DNA from 3 places in the Sinobacterium caligoides genome. Region 2 is predicted to be linked to each of the others. Evidence: predicted binding sites of a transcription regulator. Region 2 holds the regulator's gene; each other region holds the start of a gene.
What was found. Region 2 encodes sigma-54, which starts transcription at its own class of promoters, with help from an activator protein. Its sites were predicted from a motif close to TGGCACANNNNTTGCNNT; they were not measured.
Positions count from the first base shown of each region.

Region 1: a site for sigma-54 is predicted at 3,614-3,631, ahead of EDC56_RS19830 (VPLPA-CTERM sorting domain-containing protein). Genes of this name have one in related genera too.
Region 3: a site for sigma-54 is predicted at 3,038-3,055, ahead of EDC56_RS05485 (VPLPA-CTERM sorting domain-containing protein). Genes of this name have one in related genera too.

Region 1 is NZ_RKHR01000005.1:454,986-462,842, reverse strand. Features, by position in the region: gene uvrC (excinuclease ABC subunit UvrC) at 1-842, shown strand, start outside; gene pgsA (CDP-diacylglycerol--glycerol-3-phosphate 3-phosphatidyltransferase) at 885-1,436, shown strand; tRNA gene EDC56_RS14340 (tRNA-Gly) at 1,588-1,663, shown strand; tRNA gene EDC56_RS14335 (tRNA-Cys) at 1,671-1,744, shown strand; tRNA gene EDC56_RS14330 (tRNA-Gly) at 1,812-1,887, shown strand; tRNA gene EDC56_RS14325 (tRNA-Cys) at 1,978-2,051, shown strand; tRNA gene EDC56_RS14320 (tRNA-Gly) at 2,114-2,189, shown strand; tRNA gene EDC56_RS14315 (tRNA-Gly) at 2,244-2,319, shown strand; gene EDC56_RS14310 (Hpt domain-containing protein) at 2,387-2,758, opposite strand; gene EDC56_RS19830 (VPLPA-CTERM sorting domain-containing protein) at 2,921-3,475, opposite strand; tRNA gene EDC56_RS14300 (tRNA-Leu) at 4,115-4,201, shown strand; gene EDC56_RS14295 (hypothetical protein) at 4,489-4,692, opposite strand; gene EDC56_RS14290 (GFA family protein) at 4,977-5,360, opposite strand; gene EDC56_RS14285 (hypothetical protein) at 5,450-6,019, opposite strand; gene EDC56_RS14280 (catalase) at 6,867-7,857, shown strand, end outside.
Region 2 is NZ_RKHR01000001.1:12,963-20,819, reverse strand. Features, by position in the region: gene mgtE (magnesium transporter) at 1-292, opposite strand, end outside; gene EDC56_RS00125 (HPr family phosphocarrier protein) at 449-718, opposite strand; gene rapZ (RNase adapter RapZ) at 745-1,599, opposite strand; gene ptsN (PTS IIA-like nitrogen regulatory protein PtsN) at 1,655-2,116, opposite strand; gene hpf (ribosome hibernation-promoting factor, HPF/YfiA family) at 2,138-2,440, opposite strand; gene EDC56_RS00105 (RNA polymerase factor sigma-54) at 2,590-4,104, opposite strand; gene lptB (LPS export ABC transporter ATP-binding protein) at 4,362-5,087, opposite strand; gene lptA (lipopolysaccharide transport periplasmic protein LptA) at 5,091-5,678, opposite strand; gene lptC (LPS export ABC transporter periplasmic protein LptC) at 5,668-6,240, opposite strand; gene EDC56_RS00085 (KpsF/GutQ family sugar-phosphate isomerase) at 6,275-7,249, opposite strand; gene EDC56_RS00080 (MlaC/ttg2D family ABC transporter substrate-binding protein) at 7,461-7,857, shown strand, end outside.
Region 3 is NZ_RKHR01000003.1:1,233,846-1,241,702, forward strand. Features, by position in the region: gene EDC56_RS05475 (hypothetical protein) at 1-653, shown strand, start outside; gene EDC56_RS20065 (hypothetical protein) at 976-1,095, opposite strand; gene EDC56_RS05480 (VOC family protein) at 1,274-1,669, opposite strand; gene EDC56_RS05485 (VPLPA-CTERM sorting domain-containing protein) at 2,409-2,969, opposite strand; gene EDC56_RS19425 (styrene oxide isomerase) at 3,432-3,854, opposite strand; gene EDC56_RS05495 (GFA family protein) at 4,070-4,477, opposite strand; gene EDC56_RS05500 (DUF6037 family protein) at 4,565-5,059, opposite strand; gene EDC56_RS05505 (arsenic resistance protein) at 5,395-6,150, opposite strand; gene EDC56_RS05510 (hypothetical protein) at 6,689-7,246, shown strand; gene trxA (thioredoxin) at 7,800-7,857, shown strand, end outside.

The DNA.
Region 1 (7,857 bases), on a different contig from region 2:
AGTCGGCGCTAAGCCAGCAGTCGACACGTAAAGTGGCGATAAGTAGTCGGGTACGGGCAAGCCGTTCACGTTGGTTGACCTTGGCGGTGAATACGGCAACGACGAATGTCGGTAGTCGTATCGCAGATCGACAGAATAGCTATCAACGTTTTGAGGCGCTGCAGCAGGCGCTGGGGCTCGATGAGTTACCGGAGCGCCTAGAGTGCTTTGATATTAGTCACTCCTCGGGAGAGAGTACTGTGGCCTCTTGTGTTGTCTTTGATACTTGCGGGCCGAAAAAATCCGACTACCGTTTGTTTAATATCAAGGGGATTACGGGAGGGGATGACTATGCTGCGATGGAGCAGGCGCTGACACGGCGCTTTAAGCGCTTACAAAAAGGCGAGGGTGTGCAGCCCGATATCTTGCTTATTGATGGCGGTAAAGGACAGCTAAGCAAGGCACAGCAGGTCATTGATGAGATCGGGATAGAGGGGGTGTTGCTTATCGGTGTGGCGAAAGGTGTCACGAGAAAACCGGGCATGGAGCAATTGTTCATCGGGCGCGAGCAGCGTCAGTTGTTGTTAGACGCAGACCACCCCGGCCTATTGTTGATTCAGCATATTCGTGATGAGTCGCATCGCTTTGCGATTACAGGGCACCGTCAGCGTCGTGATAAAACCCGTAAGACATCGACCTTAGAGGGCATTCCCGGGGTAGGGCCTAAGCGTCGACGTGAGTTGCTGCGACACTTTGGTGGACTACAGAAAATCAGCGCGTCGAGTATTGAGGAATTGATGCGGGTAACAGGTATTAATGAAAAAATTGCTACAGATATTTATGCGGCACTGCATAATGATTAGAATGCACTCCTCGTCACAACAATTCACCCAATTGGCTTGTTAATGAATATACCTAATTTGCTTACCTTCTTCCGTATCATACTGATTCCCGTGATTGTTGTGATTTACTACCTGCCATGGCACTACGCTGATATTACGGCGGCGGCAATTTTCATGGCGGCGGCGGCGACAGACTGGTTGGACGGTTATCTCGCACGTAAGCTGAATCAATCGACGCCTCTGGGGGCCTTCTTAGACCCTGTGGCGGATAAGTTGATGGTGGCGATCGCGTTGGTCATTTTGACGGAGGTGCAGGCGTCGCTGTGGTTCACGCTACCGGCGATTGTCATTATCGCTCGCGAGATCGTTATTTCAGCGCTGCGTGAGTGGATGGCAGAGCTCGGTGAGCGCGCCAGCGTTGCGGTGAGCTACATCGGCAAGGTGAAGACAGCCATGCAAATGTTCTCAATCACTTTCTTGCTGGCCTTCGGAGAGTCGGGTAGTGACTTCTTGCTGGGCATTGGTTACGCAGCACTCTATCTTGCGGCTGGTCTAACGCTGTGGTCGATGTGGCAGTATTTGTTGGCGGCCTGGCCTAGCTTGCGCAAGCAATGAGTAAAAAGATGTACTGGATCAAAGCACTGTTCAGCGCTCTATATATAGCGTTTATTCCTATTTATTTCTTATAAATGTCATCGTGATGCTTGACTCTAAGGCCGCAATCACTAGAATACATCCCGCGTTCAAGGGAACGTCATTTGTTTGTGCGGGAATAGCTCAGTTGGTAGAGCACAACCTTGCCAAGGTTGGGGTCGCGAGTTCGAGTCTCGTTTCCCGCTCCAAAACAAAGGCTCGATGGCAGAGTGGTGATGCAGCGGATTGCAAATCCGTCAACAGCGGTTCGATTCCGCTTCGAGCCTCCATTACTTAGTACGCTAATTAATGGAGTCGTCGCTAGACGAAAAAATAGTGAAGATTGGCTGTCTTTTAGCGGGAATAGCTCAGTTGGTAGAGCACAACCTTGCCAAGGTTGGGGTCGCGAGTTCGAGTCTCGTTTCCCGCTCCAAATTCATTGCAGGCCCTCGGGGCTGTAATAATCGTCGGTAGACGTTAACTACAGCACCTCCTTGATCTCGCTTACCAAAGCAGTGTCAAAGGCTCGATGGCAGAGTGGTGATGCAGCGGATTGCAAATCCGTCAACAGCGGTTCGATTCCGCTTCGAGCCTCCATCTATTTGATGGAGGGTGATATCTGAAGTCATTAGGCTTGCAGATACAGTGTAATCTTTTGTGCGGGAATAGCTCAGTTGGTAGAGCACAACCTTGCCAAGGTTGGGGTCGCGAGTTCGAGTCTCGTTTCCCGCTCCAATATCAATCGCGGTGTTTGCGATAGGTGATGGAGTTTTCACAAGAGAAAATTTAGCGGGAATAGCTCAGTTGGTAGAGCACAACCTTGCCAAGGTTGGGGTCGCGAGTTCGAGTCTCGTTTCCCGCTCCAAATCTCTAAAAACCCAGCCAATGGCTGGGTTTTTGCTTTTTACTGGTTGAACGCTGTTCCTGCGCTATCAGCTTGCTTTATCTGGGGAGTGTTCTGGTGAGTAGTGCTCCAGCTCTATCATAAAGTCTTTTAAATCCGCTTGCAGGGTGGCTACAGCCTGTTCTGCGTCTACCATGTCTTGGTTTTTAAATTGTTGCTCGAGCAAGCGAGCCTGTTCTGAAATGGAAAGTCCGCCCATATAATGTGCTGATGATTTAATAGAGTGGGCGGAGCGATGCAGTTGTTCAATGTCTTGGTTGGCGAGTGCTTGGTTGAGCTCATCGGCGAGATCATTGAGGCTAGAGAGGGCGACCTGCTTAAAGCGATCAAAGCGTTCGGCGCTCATCGCGAGTGAAAGCTTCTCGAGGGAGGGGAGGTGAATAAATTGTGTTTTCTGCACGTTTAAGCTCCACGACAAACGGTGAAAGGTCTGTTGTTATAAGCTTAGTGCCTGCAGAGTATTTTACCCATGCTAATTGGCGGATAAAAAGTTGCTAAAAACCACCTACGAGCCCAGCGACGGTATAAAACGGTGCTTGCAGGTGGTTAAAGCGAGAGAGTGTTAGGCGCGTCTTCGGCGAGCAAGGCCGCTAAGGCCAAGGAGTGCAGAGCCAAACAGCCAGGCGGCAGCAGGTAGAGGTACTTCATTAACCTGTGAAACGAATACGTCGTCCATACCTTTTATGGTGATGAAGTTGCCTTCGGCGGTGATGGTCATGTTGGTGATGTTGAATAGGTTAACAGCAGCGTCATCGGTGGCATTAGAGAAAATACCCGTGTCGCCGTTGGCGGCGGTCCAATTAATGCTGGCGCTACTGATTCCTATGACATCGATTGTGCCGATATCAACGGCCTTAGTGAAGCTAAATGATAACGCTTCACCACCTGACATCTTGTAGTTTAAGCCATTGCTGCCACGGCCAAGACCTTCGTTGGTCCAAGACACCTTAGAGCCGCCAAGGGCGGTGGCGGTAAGGCCTACATTGGCCCCGTTGGCAGAGAAGCTCAGGCTGTTGTGGTAGCCGCCTGCAAATTTATTAAAGTCGAAATTGCCAGCGCTGGCTGTAGAGCTAGCCGCCAGCGCTATTGCGCTAATTATTAAGCTTGTTTTTTTCATTATTATCCCTCGCATACTATGACGTTCGGCCACTATGCTATTTTATTATCAAACTTAAATTGCATCCCGCATCGGTCGACTTTAAGTTTGGTTGGGTTAATACGACATCAAGGGTGTTGCCATGCTAACAGATAGGTATAAGCATGGTGCGTGCCAACTAGCCTCCTAGTTCGATGGTAGAGGGGGGGGAGTCGATATCTTTCTCGCCCGGTGTGAAGCTGAAAAATTCTTCGACATAGCAGATTATCGAGAAAATCAATAATTTTGGAATTGAAGGTGACGTTATTACTCTAAAAAGCTCTCAATTGTGACGTAAATATCACAGCATTTCCCTCTAAGCTGTGAATTGCACCTCGGAGTTGATCGCTTGTTTGTGTCGACTTTCTTATGGGGGGCGAGGGAGGTGACGTTGACGATATTTTTTACACTGATAGCTTGGCTATATTCAAAAGGTGATGACAAGTCAGGCGTGCAGAAAACATCTGATTCGCTGTTTAAATAACCAAAAACCACCTGTTATAGTAAAAAAACTGTGCCAGATAAGTTCGTGATAGAAAAAGCCTTATTGATGGTTGCATCATGGAAGAGGTTTCGTTATATTACTCGCCGTTCTCAGCAAGTGCGCTTGCTCTGTAGAACGCCCGAGTGGTGGAATTGGTAGACACAGGAGACTTAAAATCTCCCGACTTCACGGTCGTAACGGTTCAAGTCCGTTCTCGGGCACCAAACATGAAAGCCCAGTAAAGTATTAACTTTACTGGGCTTTTTTATGTCTGAAAGTTATGGGCAACGGTTGCTAGGCAAGTATTTATAGGCGTTTTTCCCTTCAGGTGTCCACCGGGTTTTATTGTTAGGTCTCTTTGTGGTTGATCGGGTTGTAGGTTATCGCTGCTTTAAGATGGTTGGGGACAGGTGGTGGCTTAGTTGGCTGTAAACTTGTTATGACTCTTGATTAAGTGACGGCGAAGTAAATACAGTAGGGGGTAGTATTAAGGGCGATTCTGCTTGTTGATTTACAGCTTGAGGTATCTTGGTACGAGTAGTAGTAATGTGCCTACAGTCACTAGCGCTATTGTATTGAAAATAAAGTAAGGGTAGATCATCAAAGTGATGCCTGTATAGCGCGCTACAGTATGGGATTGCTTCTTGCCGTAGATGAAGTAGCCAAGGCCGATTGAGCTGAATAAAAGCCCCCAAAGCATTGTTGCAGTATCCATATAACACCTAGGTTTAAGTTTTACTAATCAGGATGATTTATCTTAATCTTTCAGCGGTCTAGCTATTGTTTGTGGCGCATAGAATAGCAGCTGAAAGTTGTAATGGAGCCTTAGCGTATCAAACTTTATCGAGCTCTTTGCTGTTAAGGCCAGTATTTCTCTCATGTGGGTCGCTGTATGCGGCTGGGGGCTATTAAACAAGTGCTATGCGGCCGTAGTCAGTATCAAGCTGGCTTAATATGGCGTTAGCTGTCCATGATGATGAGCTTGATGGTCATAGCATTTTATAACTCTTTGCTTTTGTGAGCGAGTTTGTGTGCGTGCTGTTCCCACTCCATGCCGTTGAATGGCTTAATGTTTATGTTGTATGGTTGTGTGTCTAAGCAGTTAAGGTTTATGTCGATGCCGTCGGGATTTGATCTTGGCGTATAAAACGGCTTAATGCCGCAGACTTTACAAAAGGTGTGTTTGGCAATGCCGGTATTAAAAGAATATGTGCTTAAAGACTCTTGCCCTTTAATAAGCTTAAACTTGCTCAGTGGAATAATAAGGTGCAAGAAGCCTGACTTTTTGCAGATAGAGCAGTTGCACTGGTCGGCTTCTATCTCATTCGGTGCTTCGATTTGAAACTCAACGGCTTTACAGTGGCAGCTCGCTTGATAGATCATATTGCTTTCTACTATTAATTAGAGGTTATTGAGGTTGTGGTAAGTCGTCGAGTGATACGTTATGAGGCTCTAAGTGTTGCTCTTAATTGTCAATGTTTTATCGTGGCTTGGCTGGCGCTTTCGCGAAGGTAAGCTATATACCGGTCATATTCCTGTTGATTGAAGTTACAAGACAGTTTATTCATAAACCCATGTAAGCCTTTACTGTGTTGTAGTGTGGTGTTGTTGGTTTTTTCTAAAGATCTGCTGAGACTATTTATGGAAAAATTTTCCTCATGTTTAGGTAGTATTAAATTAATCGGAATTTTTGGTTCAATGTTTGATTCGTGGCGTATTTGAGACCCGTAAAACAAATGTGTGTTCGTAAAATGACGCCTGCAAAGATTGGGTGAAGTTTTCCATATTGCAGATGCGCCAACACTAAAGCCAATTAGCTGGGATGGCGTGTTTATTTTTGTTATTTGCCGCGTAACATGACGGGAGTAAGCGTCAATACCGCAAACCCTCATGAAGTGCTCGTATGCTGCATTTTCATTGCTAAATAGATTCTTTTCCCCATTATAAGGATCAATGATTAATGTGTCCTTGTTTATACGCTCACCAAGATCGATTAGCTCGTCTGTAATGCCAAATATGTCCGATGCCATAATTGTTAACATATTGTTAGTATCCACGAAGTATTGCTAGCAGCTCAGTGAGGTCTTAGGTTGCCATTATGCACTTGAGTTTATGATTGCTCTTGATAGGCAGGTCTGCTGGCATAGAGGCAGGGCGATAATAACTGAGGTGCTAAATTGTTTTTATAAGAGGCGACACTAGCGTATTAATGACAGGTTTGGAAGTTGTGTTCTGGTGATAGGGCGGGATTGACGACATTCTTGTTTTTCTGTGTCGAGATTATATGCTGGCTCTGCGGCGGATGCGGCTCCGGTGAATAGGCGATTTTTGATAGAGCTGCAGATCATTGCTGAAATATTGGAAAGCTAAAGTGGTGGTTGTTTCTTTTCTGTCAGGGGTGTAGTAATTGGGTCAACGGTTTAATAGATAAATTTTATAATGCTGTTAGTCATGGTTTTTTGCTAGCATAAAATTCCCGGATCCCAATGCGTGTTAATTTTAGCAGTAATATTTAAACCGGTAATATTGTTTTTCGCTATGAGTGTAATAGGTTTTTCCTATTAATATCGCATCCGATAATCATGAGAAAGATCAAAGATATTGTTTGGTTGTTGGAATAATGTGGCGGGGTTAAATGTAGCCTTCGACCACTGCTAATGCCAGGTGGTAACAGAATAGAAACGTTTTAGACCCTTTACCACCTTGGCAATGATGATGTTGCTCGTGCTAATGCTAGTTCCAGTGCGTATCTCTTCGGTTGGTCGACAATGCTAAAGAAGTTGGCGGCGCTCTTTTTGTTTGCTGGCCTATGCTTTAGTGAGTAGTAGCGGCTTATGGTGTGATTCTCTGACTACTGCTGGGCTACCAGAACCCAAATTATAGGATGCGATGATGAAAAAGAAATTAACGACAGGCGCAGGTTGCCCTGTTAGCCATAATCAGAATGTGATGACGGCAGGCCCTCGTGGTCCTCAGCTATTGCAGGATACCTGGTTTTTAGAGAAGCTTGCGCACTTTGATCGGGAGGTTATTCCAGAGAGACGTATGCATGCAAAAGGCTCTGGTGGCTATGGAACTTTTACCGTTACCCACGATATAAGCCAATATAGTCGAGCAAAGATATTCTCTGAAGTTGGCAAGAAGACCGAATTTTTTACGCGTTTCTCTACTGTTGCGGGTGAGCGTGGTGCTGCCGATGCCGAACGTGATATTCGTGGTTTTGCGATTAAGTTTTATACCGAGGAAGGTAACTGGGATATGGTGGGTAATAATACGCCCGTCTTTTTCCTGCGTGACCCGTTAAAGTTCCCTGATCTGAATCATGCTGTTAAGCGTGATCCGCGTACAAATATGCGCAGTGCAGAGAACAACTGGGACTTCTGGACCTCGTTACCTGAAGCGTTGCATCAGATCACTATTGTGATGAGTGATCGTGGTATCCCCGCGAGCTATCGTCATATGGATGGTTTTGGTAGCCATACCTACAGCATGATTAACGCGGATAACGAGCGAGTCTGGGTGAAGTTTCATTTTAACTGCAACCAGGGGATTAAGAATCTCACAGACCAAGAGGCTGCCGATATTATCGCCGGTGATCGCGAGAGTCATCAGGCGGACCTCTACAATGCGATAGAGCAGGGTGACTTCCCCTCTTGGACCTTGAGTATCCAGGTGATGACGGAAGAGCAGGCGGAGAAGTCGCCCTACAACCCATTCGATCTGACCAAGGTTTGGCCACACGGTGATTACCCTCTCATTGAGGTAGGTGTGTTGGAGATGAACCGTAATCCAGAGAACTATTTTGCTGAGGTTGAGCAGGCAGCGTTTACGCCGGCAAACATTGTTCCTGGGATAGGCTTCTCTCCTGACAAAATGTTGC
Region 2 (7,857 bases):
GCTCGAGACCATCGGTTAAGGCGATGAGCTCATCGGTATCCATGCCTTTAAGGAACTGCGCCTGTACGTCATCACCGAGTTCTTGTAGCACGTTACCCTCGCGCTCACTATCGAGTAAGCGCCATAGAACAGCACGTTGCCTGGGAGGGGAGGACTCGATAAGGTGGGCTATATCGGGGGACGAGAGGCTTTTAAGCAAGTGCCTAATACTCTGCAGAGCGCCCGTATCGACAGCGTCGGAGAGAGTGCGTAAGTGGTGCTGAGTTTGGGCTTGATCGTTTGCTTGCGGCATGCAGAATACTCGACGAAGAGAGGTGGGTAAGCGCTAGGCGTGACCTTTTCTGTTGGTGTATGTGTTTGCACGCGATTATGCAAGAAATGCTGTGTGACAACAATCTATTATCGCTGACACTCGTCAACAATGGTGTTTTTTACCGCCGCTGATGAACTATTCCTCCTCGTCAAAACGGTTGTTCACAAGGCGGCACAAGCTTTCTAGGGCATCGTTTTCATCTTCACCGTCGCACTGAATGATGATGCAGCAGCCTTTGGAGGCGGCCAGCATCATGACCGACATGATGCTTTTTCCATCGACACTGCGGCCATCTTTAGTCACTTGTATGCTGCAGGCGAAGTTCGTCGCCGTGGTAACCAGTTTCGCGGCGGCTCTGGCGTGTAGGCCTAATTTGTTGATGATCTCTACTTGTTGTTTAACCATGGCAGACTTATCGGCGTTTGAAGTTGTTATTCGAGTTCACGATGACGAATTTGTACATGATCAAAATGTTCCTCGAAGTGTTGGAAAAGTTTGTCTGCTAGGTAGACGCTACGATGTTGCCCTCCGGTACAGCCGATGGCGACGGTGGTGTAGGAGCGGTTGTTGGCGAGAAAGCGTGGCAGCCATCGCTCTAAGTAGGCGGTGATATCGTTGAGCATCTCATCGACATCTTGCTCCCCTTCGAGAAACTCTCTGACGCCGGCGTCTAAGCCAGTCTGGCTCCGCAGAGAGGTCACCCAATGCGGGTTAGGTAAACAGCGAAGATCGAAGATCATATCGGCGTAGGAGGGGCTGCCATGTTTGAAACCGAACGATTGGAACAGCACAGTCATCTGATTGTTACTTTGCTGGGCTACCTCCTTGTTAATGAAGTCGCGTAGCTCGTGATAGGTCAACTTGCTGGTATCAATGGTCAGATCAGCAATGTTGGCTATGGGTTGCAGCACTCGGCGTTCATTGATAATAGCTTCCTGTAGAGCCGTGTGTTGATTGCTCAAGGGGTGCTTTCTACGCGTCTCGCTAAAGCGCTGAATGAGGCGGCTATCAGCTGCATCGAGATAGATGATAGAAGTATCAAGCTCCTCTGGTATGGCTTTCATTACATGGGGAAACTCGGAGAGACTGTGAGAGTTGTTGCGGGCGTCAATGCAGACGGCCAACCTCTCGTGCTCAGGGGATGAGTTGGCATGCGTCTCGCTAATGAGTGCGGGTAGTAAGTAAGCAGGCAGGTTGTCGATGCAGAAGAAACCAGCGTCCTCTAGTACATTTAAGGCGGTGCTCTTTCCCGATCCAGAGCGGCCACTAATCACTACGAGTCTCATCTGCCTATGTCCTTTTTCTCATTTTCATTATGTTAAAGGCCGTTATTAATAAAGCCTAAGCGGAGGTGACGATATTAATGGCTGCGTCGAATAACTCTTGATTACTGCTGGCGTCACGGAGAGATTGGCAATAGTCTTGGTTGTTAAACTGTTCCGCAAGTAGAGAGAGCGCCTGTAGATGCTGATCGCAAGCCTCTTCCGGTACCAATAAAACAAAGAACAGATCGACGGGCTGATTATCAATTGCGTCGAAATCAATGGCTTGTTTTAGTTTAAAGAGGGCGCCAGTGATGGTAATGCAGTTGGGAACTCGACAGTGTGGGATTGCTATGCCATGCCCAATACCTGTGCTTCCGAGGCGCTCCCTAGCTTTTAAGCGCTGAAAAAGCTCCTCGGCATCGAACGCGCTAATGTCGTTACAGATAAACTCAGAAATAGTTTCGAGGAGTCGTTTCTTCGACGACCCAGGAGCATCACAATAAGTGCGCTCTACAGTAAGAATATTAGGCAGCTGCATAATGATCAATATCTAGAGTGGCTAACGGAGGCCGTGATTATTCGACGTGGATTTTTCTTTATACTTTAACAGTTGACGATCAAGCTTGTCGGCTAATAGATCAATGGCGGCATACATATTACCGCTCTCCGAAGAGGCGACAAGGCTGCTTCCAGTTACATGGAGGCTGGCGTCTGCTTTGTGCCGTGTTTTTTCTATCGATAAAGTAACGGATGAGGAGGTTATCAGATCTGAGTGACGATCTAAACGATCAAATTTACCGACAACGTAGTCATGTAGCGCGTTAGTAACTTCTAGGTGATGACCGCTGATGTTGATTTGCATATATATTCCTCTCTGTTGTATCGGTATAGCTGCATATCGGTATGCGACTTTGCTGAGCATTTTTGATTGCATGCGTTGTCGCTTGTTAATGGCTCACTCTAATTTTTTGTTATTTTTCGTCTATAAATTGTAGCTAACATATGCTGACTTTAAACCAGCTGTTTACGCTCGTTGGATGGAGGAATCATCATCGACTCGCGGTATTTGGCTATTGTTCTGCGTGCGACCTTGATTCCTTGTTCGGCAAGGAGTTTTGTTATTGCATTATCGCTCAATGGCTTACGTTGGTTTTCGGCGTTTATTAACTTCTTGATAATGGCGCGGATGGCGGTGGAGGAACACTCGCCACCGCTCTCTGTGCTGACGTGGCTAGAAAAGAAGTACTTGAGTTCGAAGATGCCGCGCGGTGTGTGCATGTACTTCTGAGTAGTGACTCGGGATATCGTCGACTCATGCATTTCGACAGCTTCAGCAATGTCCAGCAGCACCATAGGTTTCATGGCCTCCTCACCGTAGTCAAGGAAACCCTGCTGTAGTTCGACAATTTTGCTAGCCACTTTCATTAGTGTTTCATTACGACTTTGTAAGCTTTTTAACAGCCAGCGGGCCTCTTGTAGGTTGTCCTTAAGAAAGGTGTTGTCACTACTGCTATCGGCACGCTTAATCAGTGCGGCATAGTTTCCGTTGATACGTATGTTTGGTGAAACATCAGGGTTTAATTCTACTTGCCAGTGCTCAGCAGTTTTCCGCACGAAGACGTCCGGTACAATGTACTGGGTATCCTCCTCATTGATATAGTCACCAGGCCTAGGGTTAAGGCTTTGTATTAGTGCGATAACTACTTTTAACTGTGGCTCTTTTATCTTGGCACGACGCATCAGTTGGGCGAAGTCCCGATTACCCAATAAAGGAAGGTAATGAGTGATCACCTTCCTTGTTTCCGCCAACAAAGGGGTATCTTCCGGTAGTTGGTTCAGTTGTATTAATAGGCATTCTTTTAGGTCGTGTGAGGCAACGCCGGGGGGGTCAAATTGTTGTACGCGGTGGAGTACGGCCATCACCTCGTCAAGCTCTACCGGGGAGGCGAGGTCAAGCCCTGCGTGAATCTCCTCGGCGCTCAAAGAGAGCATGCCGGAAGGCTCTACGGCATCGATGACCGACATGGCAATAACTCGGTCGGTATCTGACATAGGGGTGAGATTGAGTTGCCAGAGTAGATGATCGTGAAGCGTTTCTGACTGGCTATTGCGTGAGTCAAAATCGAAGTCGTCTGTCGCGGTACCGGCACTACCGCCGGTGTTTTGATAGACATCATCCCACTGAGTGTCGACTGGCAAATCGGGAATGGTGTCCGGTTGAGACCAGTCGATATCGTCGTGGCTGGTATCTGCGCTAGGGTCTGTTGGCTCCGTTTTTTTATGTTCCTCTGTGCTCTGGCATGGTCCTTCTTGAGAGCTGTTTAAAGCCTCGAGGTTATTTTCGCTACTCAGCCCTCCCTGACTGTTATCATCTTCACTGATTTCGAGCATTGGGTTTGATTCAAGAGCTTGTTGAATCTCCTGCTGTAAGTCGAGTGTCGATAGTTGCAGCAGACGGATAGCCTGCTGTAACTGCGGGGTCATGGTGAGCTGTTGACCCATCTTTAATTGAAGTGACTGTTTCACTACGTCAGTGTCTCCTGAGCAGCCAGAATGAAAGAAAATAAGAAGCGGGCTGCCGTCGCGTTGTGTATCTGAGGACTGTGTCTGTTGCCAGGCGGGTGGTCGATGGCTGCTTAGGTGTAGAGGTTATTCGGCAGCCGGTGACGGTGATGTAACCCATAATAATACAGTCGTTTTTATAAGTATCCGCGGTCAGTTTAGCGAGCCTAGCTCTGGCAGGCAAACTTTAGGCCGGTTTTGTTGCTGCAGTTGTGCGCAACTTAGAGCTTGAACTGTTCACCTAGGTAGACTTTGCGAACCTGCTGATTGGCGAGTACTGCATCGGCATTGCCCTCAGCGATAATATAGCCTTCGCTGACAATATAGGCTTTATCGCAGATGTCGAGAGTTTCGCGTACATTATGATCGGTAATCAGTACGCCAATGCCCTTGGACTTTAGGTGATTAACAATTGCCTTTATCTCATTGACGGAGATAGGGTCGACACCCGCAAAGGGCTCGTCAAGCAAGATGAATTCGGGTTCGGTAGCCAGAGCTCGGGCTATTTCAACGCGCCGCCGCTCGCCACCGGATAGCGACATGCCGAGGCTCTTGCGGATATGGGTAATATGAAACTCTTGCAGTAGCCCTTCCATTTTACTACGTCGCTGTTGGCGATTAAGGTCGTGACGGGTCTCCAGTATAGCGAGCAAGTTGTCCTCAACGGAAAGTTTGCGAAAAATAGAGGCTTCTTGTGGGAGATAACCGATGCCGAACTTTGCTCGTCCGTGCATGGGCTCGGCAGAGATGTTGATGTCGTTGATCCAGACCTGTCCTGCATCCTGGGGGACGATACCGACAACCATGTAGAAGCAGGTTGTCTTGCCTGCACCGTTGGGGCCGAGGAGTCCTACTACCTGGCCGCTCTCGATGGAGAGAGAAACATCTTTGATGATTTTTCTGCTCTTATAAGCTTTCGCTAAATTATCTGCTCTAAGCGTTGCCATTGGTTATTCTTCGTCTGATAGCGGTGGTTGAGAGGGCGAAGGCTGCTCAGGCGTTTTCTCTGGCGCTGAGTGTGCTTTGTTGTTGGTTTGGCTCGGTGGAATAACGACGTGTACACGGTCGTCGCCGCTTGTGGCTTCAGCGCTACCTTTGGCTTTGATAATTTCCTCGCTAATTAAGTACTCTATGCGCTCACTTTTCACTAGAGTGCCGTCTTGAGTGATGCTGGCATTCTTGGTCAGGATCAATAAGTCTTTGTCAGAAAAGTAATCGATGACTTCGCCTTGAGCATAGACAATCTGTTGCCCTACTTCGGGCAGTTGTTGTAAGTGTGCAGGCTTGCCAATAGCTTGAATTTTAGAAAGATCTCCATTCGCTTGATAGATAACGAGCTTGTCTGCAGTAATGTGGAGGCTACCTTGATCGAGTTTGACATTACCAATGTAAGTGGTAACAGCTGTTTTCTCATCGCGTTCGAGTCGGTCGGAGTATATGTGGATTGGTTGGTTTCTGTCACTCGGAAGTGCGTTAACAATGCTGCTCAAGCAAAGGCAAAGCAAAAGGCTGCTGAGAGCGAGTCTGTTATGGCGCATAGACGGTGTGTACTCCTGATAGAAGGGAGAGGAAGTTTAGGTCGAGGTCTGCGTGTAGGCCGATGGCGTCTGTTTTGCCGCTGCCTTGTCGTATGGTGACGGGGGCTGAGGTGTCGGCGGTATTGTTTTTAGTGTCGATTAAAAGGCTTTGTGTCGTTAATGTCAGTACGCGATCCTGTTTGCTCGGAAATTGAGTCAATACCACGTCTTTAGTCAGTAAAATGACCTTTTTACTATTGATAGTGCCATGCTGTGCGACAGCTGTACGGTAGGGGGTACCTAACAGGAAGCTGGTTAGCTTCGGAGATTCGATGGTCGTTTGCTGATTGTAGTCATGATGAATGGCTTCACTCGCTAGGCCCTTGCTACGAATAATACCGTCGGGCCCATAACTTAAGAAATCAGCCTTGGAGATATACCACTCTGGACTAGTAATCGTATCGGCAGTGGTTAGTTCCTGTACTTTGCGGCTTGAAAGAAGATAGAAGGTGGCAATCGTAATGGCGACTACTGTCGCCACTAACGCTAGCTGTTGTTGGACTTGTCTTGAACGTCGACTCACGAAATGCTACCTGCAAATTTACTGGTTGAGTTGATTATATCAGCCCTGCTCGCAGTAGAGCGTGTAAATGTACGACGCCTTCTAGCTTGCCATTTTTATCGGTGACAACGACGGCTGTGATGGCCTTGTCTTCCATAATCTTTAGAGCGCTCGCAGCAAGCATATCGCCACTAACAGTTTGACAGCCTTTGCTCATAATTTGTTCAATCTTCACGTTGTGAATGTCTGTGCCGCCGTCTAGGCTGCGACGCAGGTCGCCATCTGTAAATACGCCGATGAGTTGGCCATTGACATCGGTGACGCTGGTCATGCCCAAACCCTTGCTGCTAATCTCTATCAGTGCCTTGCTGAGGGGGGTGTCTGGTGTTACGCGGGGGATTGCAGTGTCGCTAACCATGACATCGCGTACTTTGAGTAATAATCTACGGCCCAGTGTTCCTCCGGGATGAGAGAAGGCGAAGTCCTCGGAAGTAAAGCCCTTTTCTTCAAGCAAGGCGATAGCAAGGGCATCGCCCATGACCAGCGCTGCCGTTGTACTGGAGGTGGGCGCGAGGTTTAGCGGGCACGCCTCTTTATCGATGCTGACATTAAGGTTGACGTCGGCAGCGGTAGATAGGGCAGAATTTGGGTTGCCTGTAATGGTAATTAAAGGCGCTCCCATACGCTTAATCAGCGGCACTATCGTGACAATTTCTGCGGTGTTGCCTGAGTTGGAAAGCGCTAGCACGACATCATTTTTGGTGATCATCCCTAGGTCGCCATGGCTGGCCTCACCCGGATGAACGAAGAAGGCTGGGCTGCCAGTGCTGGCTAGGGTTGCTGCGATTTTATTACCGATGTGGCCCGATTTCCCCATACCAGTGACAACAACTCTTCCTCTTGCGGCAAGCATAATAGAGCAGGCTTCGGCAAAATTTTCGTCGATAGAACCTCTGAGCTCGTTTATTGCCTGCTGTTCAAGATCTATGGTACGAAGACCTGAGGCTATAAAGGATGCATTATTACTCATGGTACTCACTTTAATATAGGTGAAATAGACTGCATATTAATCAATGCCGTGAACAGAGTACAGGTTATCTTTAGTGCCGCTAGGCTATTTATAAGAAGGGATGATGTTTCTCTATAGAAGGTAAGCTTACCTTACCCCCTTATAGAGGTGTCGCTATTTAATTGACGGAGTATAATGTGTTCTTCAATCCTATTGTGCCTAGTGAGTATCGATGAAAGTTCAAGCTTTATTATTTAACTGTTTGGTGGTGTTGAGTTGCTTTTTCACCTCGATGAGTTTGCAGGCTGCGGAGGCGGAGAGCGACCCAGCACAGGTTCTTGAGCGTGTTGGAACGGAGCTGATCGCGGAAATTAAGCTGGCCAAAGACTATTTCCCGAAGGACCCTGAACGATTCTATCGACGAGTTGATGAGGTTTTAGGGCCCTATGTCGACTTCACGACGTTTGCGCGCAATGTCATGGGTGACTATGGGAGTAGTGAGTCGTATCGACGTTTAAATACCGATGCTGAGAAAAAGCAGTTTATTGAGCGGGTCCGACGCTTTAGCGCAACCTTTAAAACCGGGCTGATTCATACTTATGCTAAAGGCCTGTTGAGCTTTGGTGGTG
Region 3 (7,857 bases), on a different contig from region 2:
TATCCCTCTACGATAATGAAGATAGCATTAAGCAAGAGCTTACCGAAGGAATCACCCTACTGCAGTCCCTTGCCGTTATCTATTGGATTTCAGACATAGGAACTTCACAGCTAATATGGTCATATCAATTCTTTGCTGTATTTGTCGGAATAGTTTTCTGCATTTTTTCATTTTTACATGCTTTCACTTATCTAGAGCTAACAAAATTATCGAGATTGTTCTTAAGTATTTGGAGCGCAATAATCATGATAATCTTTGCCGCCGACAACGCCTATCAAACGTATCACTTCAGTAGTCACGAAAACTACCAAATATTCGAAGAGGCTTTGAACTTTTTACAATACTTTATACTAGGCACCACACTGATTTACACGGCTCAAAACATCATGCTGTTATTACCATACTTGCCAGGAAAAGGTTTTTTCAGCAGAGATAATTTCGATAATATAAAAGAATCAAACAAAAAATTTACGGAGAGATACTCACCACAACAAATAAAAATCTCTGACTCTATTATCGCCGTGATCTTTACCGCAGGGGTTTATTACTGCAACTACCACTTTAAGCTCGTACCAAGAAACACCATGATCTGGCTTGTTTTCTTAACATTTCCGACCATAATATGGCTTAAAAACAAGAGATTAACGAGCTAACACAGCAGTCTTTAAAGGTACCCAGAAGAAATATTCAGTGGTTTGATATCGACTAGTTTTTCGTTATTAAACCATTCCACGCCATCCCACAGAGTATATTTCGACAAAGAAACCTAGAGCATAATGCTTTTACCGTACAAGCAGACTTTAACCTTCGCCTAGCTATTGAAGCCCTTATTACTTCCTTAAATTTTATACAAAAGCGTCCCGCTTATTCCTTCATTATTACTACATCAACTATTACAACATTAACAGCGAGTTTAGAAAGCCTTTAATCTAAATTTATAGTGAACCATAACTTTTAACTATTATAGCCATCTACTTAGCAACCCAGAAGATACCAATCAATTTTCCTGCCCTTGTAATCATTGTCAGGGCTGTCGTTTTTGCTGGCAAAAAAAGCGTAAAATGACCAGCCAAAACCATCAAGCTTTTTGGCTATTTTACAATCAAAAAAATAATCATTTTACGCCTTTAATTCTGACCTAACAGACAACTCAACTTACAAATCTAAAAGCCATATAACGGTATATATTGCGATGAATTAAGATGAATACTGCTTTTTAACTCTTAGAGAAACAGCCACAGATTGATCAAACGACCGATATAGCCGGCGTAGCTTATGCCGCTTTATGAAATTCAATGACATTACTATCAGGGTCTCTCACAAAGATGAATGTCGCGCCGTCTGGCAGCGTAATGGGCCCGCCTGTAATGGGAATATTTTTACTTTCAAGTTGTGATTTAACAGAATCAATGTCGGTTATTTCTAGCGCCATATGAGTGTAGCCAGTGTGTTTTACTGGGGTATCCATCAGTACATTTTCTAAGTCTGCTTGGTTAGCGTTGAGAATGAAATTGATATTGATGCCTGATGGATGCTCCATTACAGCCACAGGCTCTGGACCGACAGGCCCAACGATAAATTCAAAGCCAATTTTCTCATAGAATTCCCTTGATGTTTCAAGGTCAGAGACTCTTATACCGATATGATTTATTCTGGTAATTTCTTTCACTTTGATCCCTAAAGTTTACGGTCTATCAAAAAGTTAACGCCACGAACAGCGACTGAGCGTAGCAAAGCTCAGCCAGCATTACTGGCGCACCGCTTAGTATTGCTACAACCGCGCCTGGTAAAGCGCCCCAAATTCGAGTGCAAGAGCACGCTCACACTGCAAAGCGTGCTGTTAATATCGGGGAAAAAGATTACCGCACTAGTGGCGCAAAGTGAAGTTACAAGCAGATGATATATAGATGAATCACCGACGATTATCAGCCGCGGTACCGGCATCATTACGCGCACGAAAGACGCCCCTTCTAGACTGAGGTGTGCGCTATCTCACGATACCACCCACATAGACCTAAAGCCCACTAAACCCCTGCAGGGGCAGCGTGAACTGGCATCAGGCTGCACACAGCCGCCGCACATAAAGGCCTACAGCTACATGAGTCGCTACCTTATTAGGAGCGAACGAAAACAGATGCCAAAGGGATTGCAGCACTTAAACCCAAAAGACTATATTGCACTCATCAACCAAACGGGACGGGTGATGCGCAAAAATAAGGCGCCACGGTATCAGCAAGGCCACAAGCAAAGACGAGAACACAGCGTATCACCCCCCCTTCACACTCCACTCTATTCCATCCAATCTGGGTATACTTTCAGATCGAAAACTAGTCAGTGTGCGATGCATTGACCGTGTAATTGAGGTTTAATCCTCTTTATATGACTCAGGTGTCTTTTGGTTAGATGCCTTAGCTATTTTTTCGGCGCTTCAGCGAAACCAACCCTAACAACGCAGAACCAAACAACCAAGCTGCACCGGGAACGGGGACTTCAGAGCCAGATACTTCCGCAAGCACCTGATAATCTAGGCCGCTAATTTCAACGAAAGCGAAGTCGTTAAAAACAGCGTAGTCAAAACTACTAAAAACCCAGTCAAACTCTAAAGCCTCTCCGGCTAGAGCATTAAATTCAAAGCCGAATATTTCCCCAGTGGTTCCATTCTCAAAATTACTGTTAACATAATTAGATGTATCCATTTCCGCATCCGAATTCAAATGCAGAGAGGGATCGAAAATCGAAAAAACATCTAGAATTGAGATCACGCCGGTATCACCTTCATTGCTGACCCCAATATTAACTATTCCACTGTAATCTTCTTCAAAGATATAAGAAAATGTATGCTGGTCAGTCGACTTAAGCACTAGATCCCCTTCCTCTGGAGGCCCAGGATTATCAAGATATACCGTCGCGCCTGCGTTGACAGCGGTTAGAGATGTAAGCAAGATTAGCAAGATTTTATTCATGGTCATTTTAATAGTCCGTTATTTAGCACTACAATTAAATATAGAAAGCAGAAGCATTATTAGCCTGTTAGGGCAAAGCAAAACACATGCCAACTCTACAGTTTTGCTAAACAGCCCCCCCTTTCCTAGCCTCTAGTATTCGTCGATGTAAAGTAAATCGACAGCACCTTAATATACCAATCAGAATAACTAGAAAAGCGGACAAACTTAGACCTGACTACTTGCAATCACTTCACCTAACGAGCCCCTAGTATCACTGCGCCTCTCACTGCGTGCGGCGTGACTTTCTCTGTAGCATCGACCCGCACAGCAGTGTGAGCAATGAGCACCGCCGGGCCTGGGTTGAGTCTCGCGCCTTTGAGCTTGCCAGTGCCTTTGCCATTGATATCCGCGCTTATGTCGTGATAAGTAATCACAAACGCGCCATTGCACGACAGGTCAGTCAGGCGGATGGCTCTACGTCATTTTTTAAGCAGACTTCTTCGCCGCCCCATACATCAGCAACCCTATCGCAAGGAATGCAGTGAAAATCGGCAGGCCGCCTAACAATGCAACCAATTGATTGGAAAACGGAGGGGCGAGGTCCATACCCGCATTACCGCTTAACCCTCTTGCCCAACCATAGAGGGCGTTGCTGTAGCCGGTAAATACAATACTGTAAAAGAGTAGGCTGGCTTGTCGGCTGCTCAAGCTTAGCAGCGAGGCACAAGAGGCAATGGCCAGCATTAATAGACCGTTGGTCAGACCTTCCATATGGCTTATTTTCCAATCAGATACCTGCGTAGCCATGCTGCCTAACAGACTCATTGCGAGCGGGATACCTGACAGCATCCCTAACATAATGACCATGCCAGAATGCAGTATTAATCTTTTTCTTAAGTGATCATTCACGGCCACGCCTCTATCAATGGTTAGTTTTTTATCGCAGAACTGATGCTGTTGCGGAAGGCTATCGGCAACAATGCGGGACGTCAAAAAGAATGATTAATTACGCTGAAAGTTATAGCCTAACCTCATGATTATGGGTGACTTTATGAAAGTATAGCTGCCAACAAACACCGCAGTGATAGTGACGATTGCATCTGCTACATGCCACGGTGATGCAATCATTCAGACTCTTCACGCTCTGGTAATTGCGAGTTAATACAATACCAATTAGCTTTTTGTGATGTCCATATATGCTCTTTCTCTGCCGACTCGATATCACTATCGAGAGAACCAAGCCTCAGAACAATATGAGAGGTATCGGCTCTTTTTGCATAAATTTGAGAGCCACAATTCAAACAAAAATATCGATATTTTCCTGTAGATGACTCATACGATGTCAAATTATCTTTACCAAACAAAATGAAATCACAATCTTGAACAGAAGCAACGCTCGAGAATGCACTTCCGTGGGCCTTTCTACACGTCTTACAACGGCAATGAACTATGCCTCCAACCGTGCCAGATATTTCATATTTCACTGAACCACATTGGCAACTTCCATTAATCATCACGCTCTCGATCTTCATTCGGTACATAACACCTCAATAACCGGCGCAGATTTGCTGCGCTCGGCCCCGTAGGCGCGTAGCTGATAGATTTGTTATGAGCATGACTCACGGCGGAGTTACTATTTTTGCCAGCTTTTTCTGATCTGTCCAACAACTACTAATGTTCTTTTGTCTGCACCGAGCATAAGCTTTTTCCCCAAGAAGCTTACTTGTTTTGTCGAGGTTAACACTTTGAACGTTTTCGCCGCGCTTTGTGTTGTCTCTCCATTTTAAGAAATACACTTTATCAGCCTCATCTACATCTGGTCGATAGATTACAACATCATGCGGGTCGGCTTTTTGAGATGAAGCTGCCTGGCCAGGGATGGACTTATTAAATTCTTTGAAGAAATCAAATGGCTTGAAAGGGTTCTCGGGATCATACTTTAACCCAAGAGCTGCACATAAATTCTTATAAGTAGCAGGATCTAGCTGTGGATCTATAGCAAAACCTTTTCCCACTTCGACCTCAAAACTGAAGTTAGCAGCTTTGACACCAAACAGCAGAACAAATGGCTTATCATCTATAAAGAAGAATACATCGATAGAATAATACGCCATGAACGCCCATCGCATCCTTTTTGGCTATGCGTCTTCTCCAAATTTCCGTAAATGCCAAATTCAGCACATCTTCGGCCTCTCTATCGCAAACTTCATTGATGAATGCGATATCAGCCCCTTTTGGATATATCAGATAAACTCATTTTCTGTTGCGCCGAAAATGTCATATACATAATTATCAGCATCGTCGATTATTTGCATGCTCTTCATAGGCTATAACGCCTTTAACAACGGAAAATTACGGAGCCGAAAGGGCAGTAAGCGTTCCTTACCTTCATTACTTGAGAAGCCGCTTTTTCGCTTTTGGGGCCACACTCGTTGGTCCCGGATAACCGTTAATAGGTTTCTAACGAATGCTGACGAGTAGCAACAGCGGCCTCGTAGCGCTGGCGATCGCGGTTGGCGAAGGCTACCAGCGATAGCATTACCGGTACTTCGACGAGTACGCCGACAACGGTGGCCAGAGCGGCACCGGAGTGGATGCCGAACAAGCTGATCGCCACCGCTACCGCCAGCTCGAAGAAGTTGGAGGCGCCAATCATACCGCCGGGGGCGGCAATGGTATGGGGCTGGCCGCGGCGCTGTAGCCAGCGGTAGGTGATGAAGAAGATCAGATAGGTCTGCAATAACAGCGGCACCGCGATCAGGGCAATGTCCACCGGGTTGGCCAGGATGGTCTCGGCCTGAAAGTCGAAAAGTAACACCACGGTGCCTATTAGCCCCAGGATAGAGAGTGGCTTGAGGCGGCGGCTGAGGCGGTCGATCTTGGTGCTTGAGCGAATGCCATCTGGGTTCTTGGTCAATAGTCGCTGGCGACTGAAGGCGCCGGCGCCGAGGGGGATGATGACAAACAGCGCCACGGAGAGCAACAGGGTATCCCACGGGACCGCGATGTCGGTGACGCCGAGCAATAGCGCGGCGATTGGCGCAAAAGCCACGATCATGATCAGATCGTTGACCGCCACCTGGGCGACGGTGTAGTTGGCATCGCCACGGGTCAGCTGACTCCAGACAAAGACCATCGCGGTGCAGGGAGCGACACCCAGCAAAATCATACCGGCGATCAACAACACTAATGTTCGGCCAACCATCACGCCATGGCTCGCTGCGTCTAAATGCCGCCCACCGACATGCAGTCTATACACTCCTTGCTCTGCTGCATCTAATCTAGCCCGGACTTACTATCAAAAAGACGGAGATCCAAACGCAGCAAGAGCCCTAATCCAGACCTGAAAACCCATTGCCGTTACCACTACACTATCTCCATCTTATTCTCGCCACTGACTCATATCTTCCTCGCCAAAACAATTACCAAGACAGCAAGATTTATTGACCACCGAATGCATCAAAATTAAATCTATATGACAAAATAACGATAAAAATCCTAGCCATTAAGTATTACAAAGTGAGCGGCCTGCCACCCCTACAACTTAATATTTACGGATTAAATCAGAAAAAATAGCTTAGTTATTTAAAATAATAATTTTCCACTTGAACATCTAAACATCATAAATCTAATTACTAAAAACTTGTAAAATCGTAAGATGAATGGCAATATTGCACGCAGCTCATGCTTGACCGAGCCTGGGTTGAAAACCTTATCGAATTTTAAACAAAAGGACTTTTGTTATGATAAAAAAAATGATACTTCTTACCGGTTGCGCTATGGCCATTTCTACTGCAAGCGCAGGAAACCTTCTTGCTCCTGGAGACACTATCAGTGTTGAATGTACAGGTATTAAATTTAGCCTAGAGAGAATTGGCGACACGTATAGGGCAAACTTACCCGGCAAAACCATTGAGTACTCAGAGCTTACAACGGACATTGACTCATTTGATTTTATATCGAGAGACAGCCATGGCAATACTTTGAATGCGCTGATGCTGAACTATGTAAATGATTACTTGATGATAGATAATAATTCTGGCACCTTCAAAGATGAGTCTGGCTCCTTAAATAGGATTAGGACCCAGGATATAGCTCGATCTTTAATTAATGCCGCCTCAAGAAGCGAGGTGATAGAGAACCTTAAGCATCAGGGTGTTAATACTTACCGATCAGCAACATTTAACACACCATTACAGATAACTATCACAGGCATAGAGCAAAGCCTAGATGGTATTTTCTTCTATGACGCAAAGGACTCTACGAAAAGTCGATCATATCAGAAGTGTTATTTCATGTAACACTGAATTGAACATAGGCTTTAAGCTGACCTACAGTCATTTCGATAGGAGTGACTGTAGCAGCTCACCACAACCGCCAAACCAATTTTTCCGCAAGAAATAATAAATATCTAAAATGCGTGGCTGAATTATTAATTAGTATTGAGCACAATAACACTCAATACAACTTAAACCTACACAGAGCCTCATAGGGACTGCGATGGCTAATCGTATTATTGAATCTAATCGTCAAGATAGATGGTTGCCGGGCCACAAGACATCCCCCCTACTTTCATTGACCTCTGAACGGATAAACATTTAATACATACAACAAAATAACGATGGATACCTTAGCCATATAAATCATTACTCTGCTGCATCTAATCTAACCCGAACTTATTGTCAAAAGAACTAGAGCCTGTAATTAACTGCCTATGTAAATGAGATTTAAGATTACAGCTTAATGATTTCTTTTTTTGTAATTTTTATTTCTTAAAACTTACAGCTCATTGACAGAGAGCAAGCCCTGCTATCTAATGTAATGAAACTTATAAAACAGGAGATTTAATATAATATGGCTAAATATATAGAGCTAACTAATGATAACTTTGACGCCACAACAAACAATGGTG